4 regions of the Xanthobacter wiegelii genome follow, and region 2 is predicted to be linked to each of the others. Evidence: predicted binding sites of a transcription regulator. Region 2 holds the regulator's gene; each other region holds the start of a gene.
What was found. Region 2 encodes PhoB, which activates phosphate uptake and scavenging genes when phosphate is short. Its sites were predicted from a motif close to TGTCATNNANCTGTCAT; they were not measured.
Positions count from the first base shown of each region.

Region 1: a site for PhoB is predicted at 1,104-1,120, ahead of phnD (phosphate/phosphite/phosphonate ABC transporter substrate-binding protein). Genes of this name have one in related genera too.
Region 3: a site for PhoB is predicted at 993-1,009, ahead of V5F63_RS03320 (YdcH family protein). Genes of this name have one in related genera too.
Region 4: a site for PhoB is predicted at 740-756, ahead of pstS (phosphate ABC transporter substrate-binding protein PstS). Genes of this name have one in related genera too.

Region 1 is NZ_CM195529.1:3,047,371-3,049,568, reverse strand. Features, by position in the region: gene arsJ (organoarsenical effux MFS transporter ArsJ) at 1-1,081, shown strand, start outside; gene phnD (phosphate/phosphite/phosphonate ABC transporter substrate-binding protein) at 1,186-2,121, shown strand; gene phnC (phosphonate ABC transporter ATP-binding protein) at 2,158-2,198, shown strand, end outside.
Region 2 is NZ_CM195529.1:5,240,601-5,242,798, reverse strand. Features, by position in the region: gene V5F63_RS24560 (flavin monoamine oxidase family protein) at 1-580, shown strand, start outside; gene phoB (phosphate regulon transcriptional regulator PhoB) at 806-1,507, opposite strand; gene phoU (phosphate signaling complex protein PhoU) at 1,562-2,198, opposite strand, start outside.
Region 3 is NZ_CM195529.1:724,843-727,040, forward strand. Features, by position in the region: gene V5F63_RS03310 (peroxiredoxin) at 46-531, shown strand; gene V5F63_RS03315 (YdcH family protein) at 627-833, opposite strand; gene V5F63_RS03320 (YdcH family protein) at 1,035-1,214, shown strand; gene V5F63_RS03325 (ABC-F family ATP-binding cassette domain-containing protein) at 1,354-2,198, shown strand, end outside.
Region 4 is NZ_CM195529.1:3,074,640-3,076,837, forward strand. Features, by position in the region: gene V5F63_RS14240 (PstS family phosphate ABC transporter substrate-binding protein) at 1-311, opposite strand, end outside; gene pstS (phosphate ABC transporter substrate-binding protein PstS) at 857-1,885, shown strand; gene V5F63_RS14250 (arsenate reductase/protein-tyrosine-phosphatase family protein) at 1,931-2,198, shown strand, end outside.

The DNA.
Region 1 (2,198 bases), 2.2 Mb from region 2:
CGGCTGGCTCGCCGCCCGCTTCGGCATCACGCGGATGCTGACGGTGGGCCTTACCACCCAGATCGCCGGCTTCCTGCTGCTCTCGGCCATGTCCCCTTCGTGGGAAACCGCGGTCCTGGTAGCCTGGGTGGTGGCGGCGCAGGGCGTGTGCGGGGTGGCCAAGGACCTCACCAAGACCGCCTCCAAATCGGCCATCAAGGTCACCGAGGCGGAAGCGAAGGGCAATGCCGAGGGCCGCCTGTTTCGCTGGGTGGCATGGTTCACCGGCTCCAAGAACGCCATGAAGGGCTTCGGCTTCTTCCTCGGCGGCGTGCTTTTGGAGGCGTTCGGCTTCCGCCTGTCGCTGTGGCTCATGGCGAGCGTGCTGGCGATCGTGCTTCTCGGCGTGCTGCTGTCGCTGCCGCCCATGATGGGCAAGGCCAAGGCGAGCAGCTCGGCCAAGGAATTGTTCGGCAAGAGCCGGGGGGTGAACCTGCTCGCCGCCGCCCGCGTGGCCCTGTTCGGCGCGCGGGACGTGTGGTTCGTGGTGGGTGTGCCGGTGTTTCTCTATGGCACCGGCTGGACCTTCCCCATGGTTGGTGGCTTCCTGGCGCTGTGGACCATCGGCTACGGCATCGTTCAGGCGGCAGCCCCGGCGGTGGTGAGCCGCAGCCCGGACGGATTGTCAAAGGAGGTTCCGGCGGCGCGCTGGTGGGCGCTGGGCCTCGCCCTCGTTCCCGTGGCCATCGCCGTGCTTCTCGCCGCGACGCCCATACGGCCGGACCTGATCGTGGTCATAGGGCTCGCCATTTTCGGCGTCGCCTTCGCGGTGAATTCCTCGCTGCACTCCTATCTGATCCTCGCCTATGCAGGATCGGAGAAGGCGGCGGAGGACGTCGGCTTCTATTATGCCGCGAACGCCGCGGGGCGCTTCGCCGGAACCCTCCTCAGCGGCCTGCTCTACCAGGTGGGGGGCATCACGACCTGCCTCGCCGGCTCCGCCGTCATGCTCGGCATCTGCTGGCTCACCACCCTGCTGCTGCCGACCCACGCCAGCGCCCTGGAGAAGGCCAGGCCCGGCAGTGCCCTGCCGAGCAGTTGAGCCGGCCGCATCGTAGTCGGTGCGTCACACAACAGTCGTACTGAAGATGCGATCCAATCGGAGATGAAGCCATGTCGCTCCTGCGCTCCCTGACCTGTGCCGCCATGCTCGCGGCGACCATGCTGGCGCCGTCCTTTGCCCAGGCCGAATTCAAGCTCGACCCGCGCTTCACCGACACCAATGGCGACATGGTGGCCGATACCCCGTCGGACCCGGCGAAGCAGCTCGATCCCGACACCCTCATCTTCGCCTATACCCCGGTGGAGGACCCCGCAGTCTATGCGAAGGTGTGGGCCGAATTCCTCGACCATCTCGCCAAGGTGACGGGCAAGAAGGTGCAGTTCTTCCCCGTGCAATCCAATGCGGCGCAGCTCGAAGCCATGCGCGCCGGCCGCCTGCATGTGGCCGGCTTCAATACCGGCTCCAATCCCATTGCGGTGGCCTGCGCCGGCTTCGTGCCCTTCACCATGATGGCTTCAAAGGACGGCGCCTATGGCTACGAGATGGAGATCATCACCTATCCCGGTTCCGGCATCACCAAGGTCGAGGACATCAAGGGCAAGAAGATGGCCTTCACATCGGAGACCTCGAACTCCGGCTACAAGGCGCCCTCCGCGCTCCTGAAGTCGCAGTTCGGCATGGAGGCCGGCAAGGATTTCGAGCCCGCCTTCTCCGGCAAGCACGACAATTCCATCATCGGCGTCGCCAACAAGGACTATCCCGCAGCGGCCGTCGCCAATTCGGTGATGAAGCGCATGATCGCCCGAGGTGTCATCAAGCCCGAGCAGGTGGTGACCATCTACAAGTCGCAGACCTTCCCCACCACCGGCTACGGCTATGTCTACAACCTGAAGCCGGAGCTGGCGGCGAAGGTGAAGGAAGCGTTCTTCAGCTTCAACTGGGAGGGCACCGGCCTGCAGAAGGAGTTCAAGTCCGCCGAGCCGCCGCAGGAGAAGTTCATCCCCATCACCTTCAAGGACACCTGGGCGGTGGTGCGGCAGATCGACGACGCCATGGGCGTCAGCTACACCTGCAAATAGGCTCCGGCGTAGGCCCGGCATGAGTGAGACTGCGGGATGCTGACCATCGCCGGCCTGTCGAAGCGTTATGCCAAGGG
Region 2 (2,198 bases):
GCCGCCCAGCGTCATCGCCGCCGGCAAGCTGCGCATCGGCCCCACCTTCCCCCCGCGCTACCGCACGGCGGTGGAGAAGATCACCCTTGGGGCGTTCGACCACATCGGCTTCCGCCTGCCGCGCAATCCCGGCAACCTGGGCGCCGACGAGCTGATCTATTTCCGTGCCGACAGCCCGCGCGCCTATGCGCTGCGCGCCCGCATCGGCGGCAGTGATCTCTACAGCCTGGAGGTGGGCGGCGCCGTGGCGGCCGGCCTCGCCGACAGCCCGCCCGAGGCCGCCGCTTCCTTCGTGAAGGCGGCGTTGACCCGCGAGTTCGGCGCGGATGCCGGCGCGCGCGTCGGCAAGGTGTTCGCCACCCGCTGGAGCAAGGAGCCGTGGGCGCTGGGCGCCTTCTCCTGCGCGCTGCCAGGGTTCGGCAACATGCGCCGCGCCTTCACCGAGACGGTCGGCGGACGCCTCGTCTTCGCCGGCGAGCATACCCACGAGACCCTCTGGGGCACGGTCGGCGGCGCCTGGCTCTCCGGCGAGCGCGCGGCGAAGCAGGCGCTGGGGCTGATCGGGGTGCGGACGGGGTGAGGGGGCGGGCCGTATGGCCCTCGCCGCGCGCTCTTAATCTTCCGCCCCGTCATCGCCCGCCTCGTGCGGGCGATCCACTTCTCGGCTGGAGGGGTGCCCGATTTTCGGTGCAGCCGGACGATGACGGCGCTCAATTGGAGAGGTCGGAGCCTCAAAAAGCCCGCGCGGCGCCTGAGCGAAGACAACGCCCCAAAAGCCCGCGCGGCGTCTGAGCGGAAGCAACGCTCAATGCGCGCGGGCGAACATCTCGTTGAAGGAATAGCCGGCGCCGCGCACGGTGCGGATGGGGTCCGACTGGCGGCCGCGGTTGATGGCCTTGCGCAGGCGGCCGACGTGAACGTCCACCGTGCGCTCGTCGATATAGACGTCCTGGCCCCATACGCCGTCGAGCAATTGCTCGCGGGAGAAGACGCGGCCGGGGCTCTGCATCAGGAATTCCAGCAGGCGGAACTCGGTGGGGCCGAGATGGATCTCGCGGCCGGCGCGGTGCACCCGGTGCGTCTCGCGGTCCAGTTCGATGTCGCCGGCGCGAAGCAGCGTCGCCACATGCTCGGGCTTGGCCCGGCGCAGCAGGGCGCGCACGCGGGCGAGCAGCTCGGGCACGGAGAAGGGCTTCACCACATAATCGTCGGCGCCTGTGGCGAGGCCGCGCACCCGCTCGGTCTCCTCCCCGCGGGCGGTGAGCATGATGACGGGCAGGCGTTCGGTTTCCGGCCGGGTGCGCAGCCGCCGGCACAATTCGATGCCGGAGAGGCCGGGCAGCATCCAGTCGAGGATGATGAGATCCGGCACGCTCTCGCGCAGCCGGGTCTCGGCCTCGTCGCCGCGTCCCACGCTTTCGACGCCGTAGCCCTCCGACTCCAGATTGTACCGGAGCAGGAGGGTCAACGGCTCTTCGTCCTCGACGATCAGAATACGCGCCGGCACTTTGGTCTATCCGTCACTATCGGGGCTCCGCGCCCCGTCTTCAGGTCTGTTGGATCAGCTCTGAACGGTTGTGGTGCGGCCCGGGAAGGGCAGGGTGGTGTCGCTGGAGGCGTCCGCCTTCGGGCGGGTCTCCGGCAGGTTCTGACCCGTGACCATGTAGTGGACGATCTCCGCGATATTGGTCGCGTGGTCGCCGATGCGCTCGATGTTCTTGGCGCAGAACAGCAGGTGCGTGCACACCGAGATGTTGCGCGGATCCTCCATCATGTAGGTGAGGAGCTCGCGGAACAGCGAGGTGTACATGGTGTCGATGGCGCCATCGCGGCCCCACACTTCCACCGCCTTGGCGTCGTTGCGGGCGGCGTAGGCGTCGAGCACTTCCTTCAGCTGCTCCAGCACGAGGTCGGAGATGTGCTCCACCCCGCGCACGAGCTTGGCCGGATGATACTCGCCCTCGATCGCGATGACGCGCTTGCCGACGTTCTTGGCGAGGTCGCCGATGCGCTCCAGGTCGTTGGCGATGCGGATCGCGGCGACGATCTCGCGCAGGTCGATGGCCACCGGCTGGCGCTTGGCGATGACCAGGATGGCCCGGTCCTCGATCTCGCGCTGAACCTGGTCGACGGTGGCGTCGAGCAGCACCACCTTCTGGGCGAGGGCGCTGTCGCGGCGGATGAGGGATGTGACGCTG
Region 3 (2,198 bases), 740 kb from region 2:
GTATTGTCGGCGCGGGCGCGAACGCCCAAATATGTGGAGAAGACGATGCCCATTTCGGTCGGCGACAAACTGCCCAACGCCACCTTCCGTGTTCCCACCGAGGACGGCCCGGTGCCGAAGACCACCGACGAGATCTTCACGGGCAAGAAGGTGGTGCTGTTCGCGGTGCCGGGTGCCTTCACGCCCACCTGCCACAAGAACCACCTGCCGGGCTATGTGCACGAGGCCGACGCCATCAAGGCCAAGGGCGTGGACGCCATTGCCGTGGTCTCGGTGAACGACCCCTTCGTCATGGGCGCTTGGGAGAAGGCGTCCGGCTCCGACGGCAAGATCTTGTTCCTGGCCGATCCCGATGCATCCTTCGCGACCGCGCTCGACCTCACCTTCGACGGCTCGGCCGCCGGCCTCGGCGTGCGCTCCAAGCGCTATTCGATGGTGGTTGAGGATGGCGTCGTGAAGACGCTCAATGTCGAGGACGTGCCCTCCAAGGCCGACGCCTCCGGCGCCACCGCGCTGCTCGCCCAGCTCTGATTTTCCGTGCGACTGACGGATGCCGGGCACGCCCGGCGTCCGCGCACCGGCGCCTCCTCAGGAGGCCCGGCCTCGCGCCCGCCCCACGCCTCCGCTCAGGCGATGATATCGGGGAACAACTCGTCCTCGATCTGGCCGATGCGATCCTTCAGCTGCAGCTTGCGCTTCTTGAGCCGCTGAATCTGCAGGATGTCCGATCCCGACACGCTGGTGAGCGCCTCGATCGCTGCATCGAGATCGCGATGCTCCTGCTTCAGGCGTTCCAGGTGGACCTTGAGATCCCGTTCCTCGTCGCTCGTCATGCCCGGTCCTGTCACCGGCGTGCGGGTCCGCCGCCCACTCGCCCCCATTTGGAATGACTATGGCACGGGCTTGCCGCGCCGCAAGATGGGAGGTCGCCGGAGGGGCGGAAAGCGGCTTGAGAAGTCGCTCGACAAGGCGGTCGACTCTTGGTTGGCTCCATGACAGACTGATGTCGTGTTGCAGACAGGGAGTGGCTAAGAATGTCCATCCAGTCGCACCTTCAGGAACTGAAGCGGCGTCACGCGGCCATCGAGCAGGAGCTCAACCGCGAAATGAACAGCCCCGCCTCGGATCCTCTTCGTGTCGCAGAGCTGAAGCGCAAGAAGCTGGTTCTCAAGGACCAGATGTCGAAGCTGAATCCGACGTCCACCGTACATTGATGGTTCGCGAGATGTGCTCGCCGCCCGTGTAATACGGTGCGACGCGCTCATCTTTGCGTCCTGTGAGACGAGCGGCGCAAAGCGGCGTTCCGCGCGAACGGCCTTTGCGTTCCGGGCCATTGGGCTTTAATCCGGCCCCATGGCTCCTCCGCTCGTTCTCCTCCAGGACATCCATCTGCGCTTCGGCGCCACCCCCCTGCTCGACGGCGCGGAGCTTTCCGTGTCGGCGGGCGAACGGGTGTGCCTCGTCGGTCGCAACGGCTCGGGCAAGTCCACGCTGCTGAAGGTGGCGGCGGGGCTGATCGAGCCGGATTCCGGCACGCGCTTCTTCCAGCCCGGCTGCACGGTGCGCTATCTGCCGCAGGAGCCGGACTTTGCCGGCTATGCGACGACGCTCGCTTATGTGGAAGCTGGTCTCGGGCCGGGCGACGATGCCTATCGCGCCCAATATCTCCTCACGGAGCTGGGCCTCACCGGACAGGAAGACCCCGCTCACCTCTCCGGCGGCGAGGCCCGCCGGGCCGCTCTGGCGCGCGTCATCGCGCCGGAGCCGGACGTGCTCCTGCTGGACGAGCCCACCAACCATCTCGATCTGCCGGCCATCGAATGGCTGGAAAGCGAGTTGAGGGGCTTAAAGTCCGCCATGGTGCTCATCAGCCATGACCGGCGCTTCCTGGAAACCCTCTCCCGCGCCACCGTGTGGCTCGACCGCGGGCAGACGCGGCGGCTGGAGCAGGGGTTCGGCGCCTTTGAGGCGTGGCGCGACGACGTGCTGGAGCAGGAAGAGACCGAGCGCCACAAGCTCGACCGCAAGATCGTCGCGGAGCTGGACTGGCTGCGCTACGGCGTCACCGCCCGGCGCAAGCGCAACGTGCGGCGCCTCGGCCTTCTGCATTCCATGCGCAAGGACCGGCGCGAGGAGCGTCGCGCGGTCGGCAACGTCAAGCTGGCGGTGAGCGAGGCCGAGGCCTCGGGCAAGCTGGT
Region 4 (2,198 bases), 2.2 Mb from region 2:
ACCGGCAATTCGATATACTCGATGCCGGCTTCCTTGCAGGCCTTCTGCTCGGCGGAGGTGATGGGGCGCGAGGCGTCAGAGATGTCGATCTCTCCGCGGCAGAACTTCTTGAAGCCGCCGCCGGTACCGGAGATGCCGACCGTCACCTTGATATCCTTGTTCGCCTTCTGGAATTCCTCCGCCATGGCTTCGGTCACGGGGAATACCGTGGACGACCCGTCGACCTTGACCAGTGCCTGGGCAGCGGCGCCGTTGAAGGCCGCGCCGGTAGCGAGCAGCGCGAGGGCGCTCGCGAGAGTGATGATCTTCATGAGGATGCCGTCTCCCTGGACAGTGCCGCTAGGGCTTCTGATGCTCACCTAGCCTCACGGGCTCTAAGCATGTTATGTAACAAATTCATGACAATTTGTGTATATCGAGCGATATTCCTGAATCAACAGAGATTTTATCGAATATGACGCAACGTAGTTCTAGGCTATGGTTGGCTTTATTTCATGTAAATCATATGGACATCGTGGCAATTGTCCATGGTTGATTGCAATTTTTGAGAGGCTATCCGACTTCGATTGACGTATATTACTTATATAAAGTCCATATGAAGCGCCTATTATTCATTTCTCCTCCCGAACAAATTTGCCTCTCAACCTCGCGAGCATTCCGTCTCTACATTACATCATTTCCATTTGTATCGACATATCGATAATTTATACTATCGCTGCGATTGGCGCGACGCAAATGGCGTCACAAGAGTGACATGAAGGCCATATAGCGATCTGTCCACTCCTATCGACATAATGACTCGTATGGAGCTATCTGTTTCCAGCGATATGTCGCTAGGACCCAAGGGAGGCCAGCCGTGAATCGCATTCTTGTCTGGACAGCTGCGGCGACGCTCGCGGCCCTGTCGATGTTCGCGCCTCCGGCGCGCGCCGCGGAGGTGCGGGGTGCCGGCTCCACCTTCGCCTATCCGATCATCTGGAAATGGGCGGAGGCGTTTCGTGAGCGCACAGGCCACATCGTAGGATACCAGTCGGTGGGTTCGTCGGCCGGCGTCAACCGTATTAAGGACGGGGTGGTGGATTTCGGCGCGTCCGACAAGCCGCTGAAGCCGGAAGAACTGGAGAAATATGGCCTCGGCCAGTTCCCCATCGTGTTCGGTGGCGTCGTTCCGGTGTTCAACGTGGACGGCGTGGGGCCCGGCCAGCTCCGCTTCACCGGCGCCCTTCTCGCTGACATCTATCTCGGCAAGGTCACGACCTGGTCCGATCCCGCCATCAGGGCCCTCAATCCCGACGTCAAGCTGCCCAACGCGAAGATCGTGGTGGTGCACCGTTCCGATGGATCTGGAACCACGTTCAACTGGGTGTCCTACCTTGCCAAGGCGAGCCCGGAGTGGAAGCAGCAGGTCGGCGAAGGCAGCGCAGTCGCCTGGCCGGTGGGGTATGGCGCGCGCGGTAACGAAGGGGTCTCGACCGAGGTCAAGCGGGTCCCGAATGCCATCGGCTATGTCGAATACACCTATGTGGTGCAGGTGAAGCTGGCCTATGGCCTCGTCCAGAACCGTGCTGGCAAGTTCATCGCACCCAGCGCGGCGGCGTTCCAGGCGGCGGCGCTGAGCTTCGATTGGGCCGGCGCCAAGGACTTTTTCGTCGTCATCACCGATTCCCCCGCCGAGGATGCCTATCCTATTGCGGCGACCACCTTCGCTCTCATGTACCGCGAGCCGAAGGTGCCGGCGAACAGCCAAGCCGCCTTCGAGTTCTGGCGTTTCGCCCTGGGCGAGGGCGAGAAATTTGCGTCCGAGCTCGGCTATGTTCCCTTGCCGCCGGCTCTGGTCCAGCAGGTCAAGGACTATTGGGCCAGGACCTTCAAGGGCGGCGCCTGAGGCACTTGGGCTGACGCGTGAGCAGCATTCGAACGGTGAGACAAGATGGACGAGACGAAGCTGAATGGGGAAGACGCCACGCGGATCTTCGATGCGCTGTCCCAAGGCACGCGCTTCGAGACTTATCGTCTTCTGCTGCGCTATGTGCCCTATGGCCTTCAGGCGGGCGACATCGCCCGCCTGCTGGCGGTAGCGCACAATACCATGTCGGTGCACCTCGGCGTGCTGGAGCGTGCCGGCCTTGTCACGTCGCGGCGCGAGGGACGGTCCATCATCTATGCCGTCAGCTTGTCCACAGCGGGCCCTGTGCTGA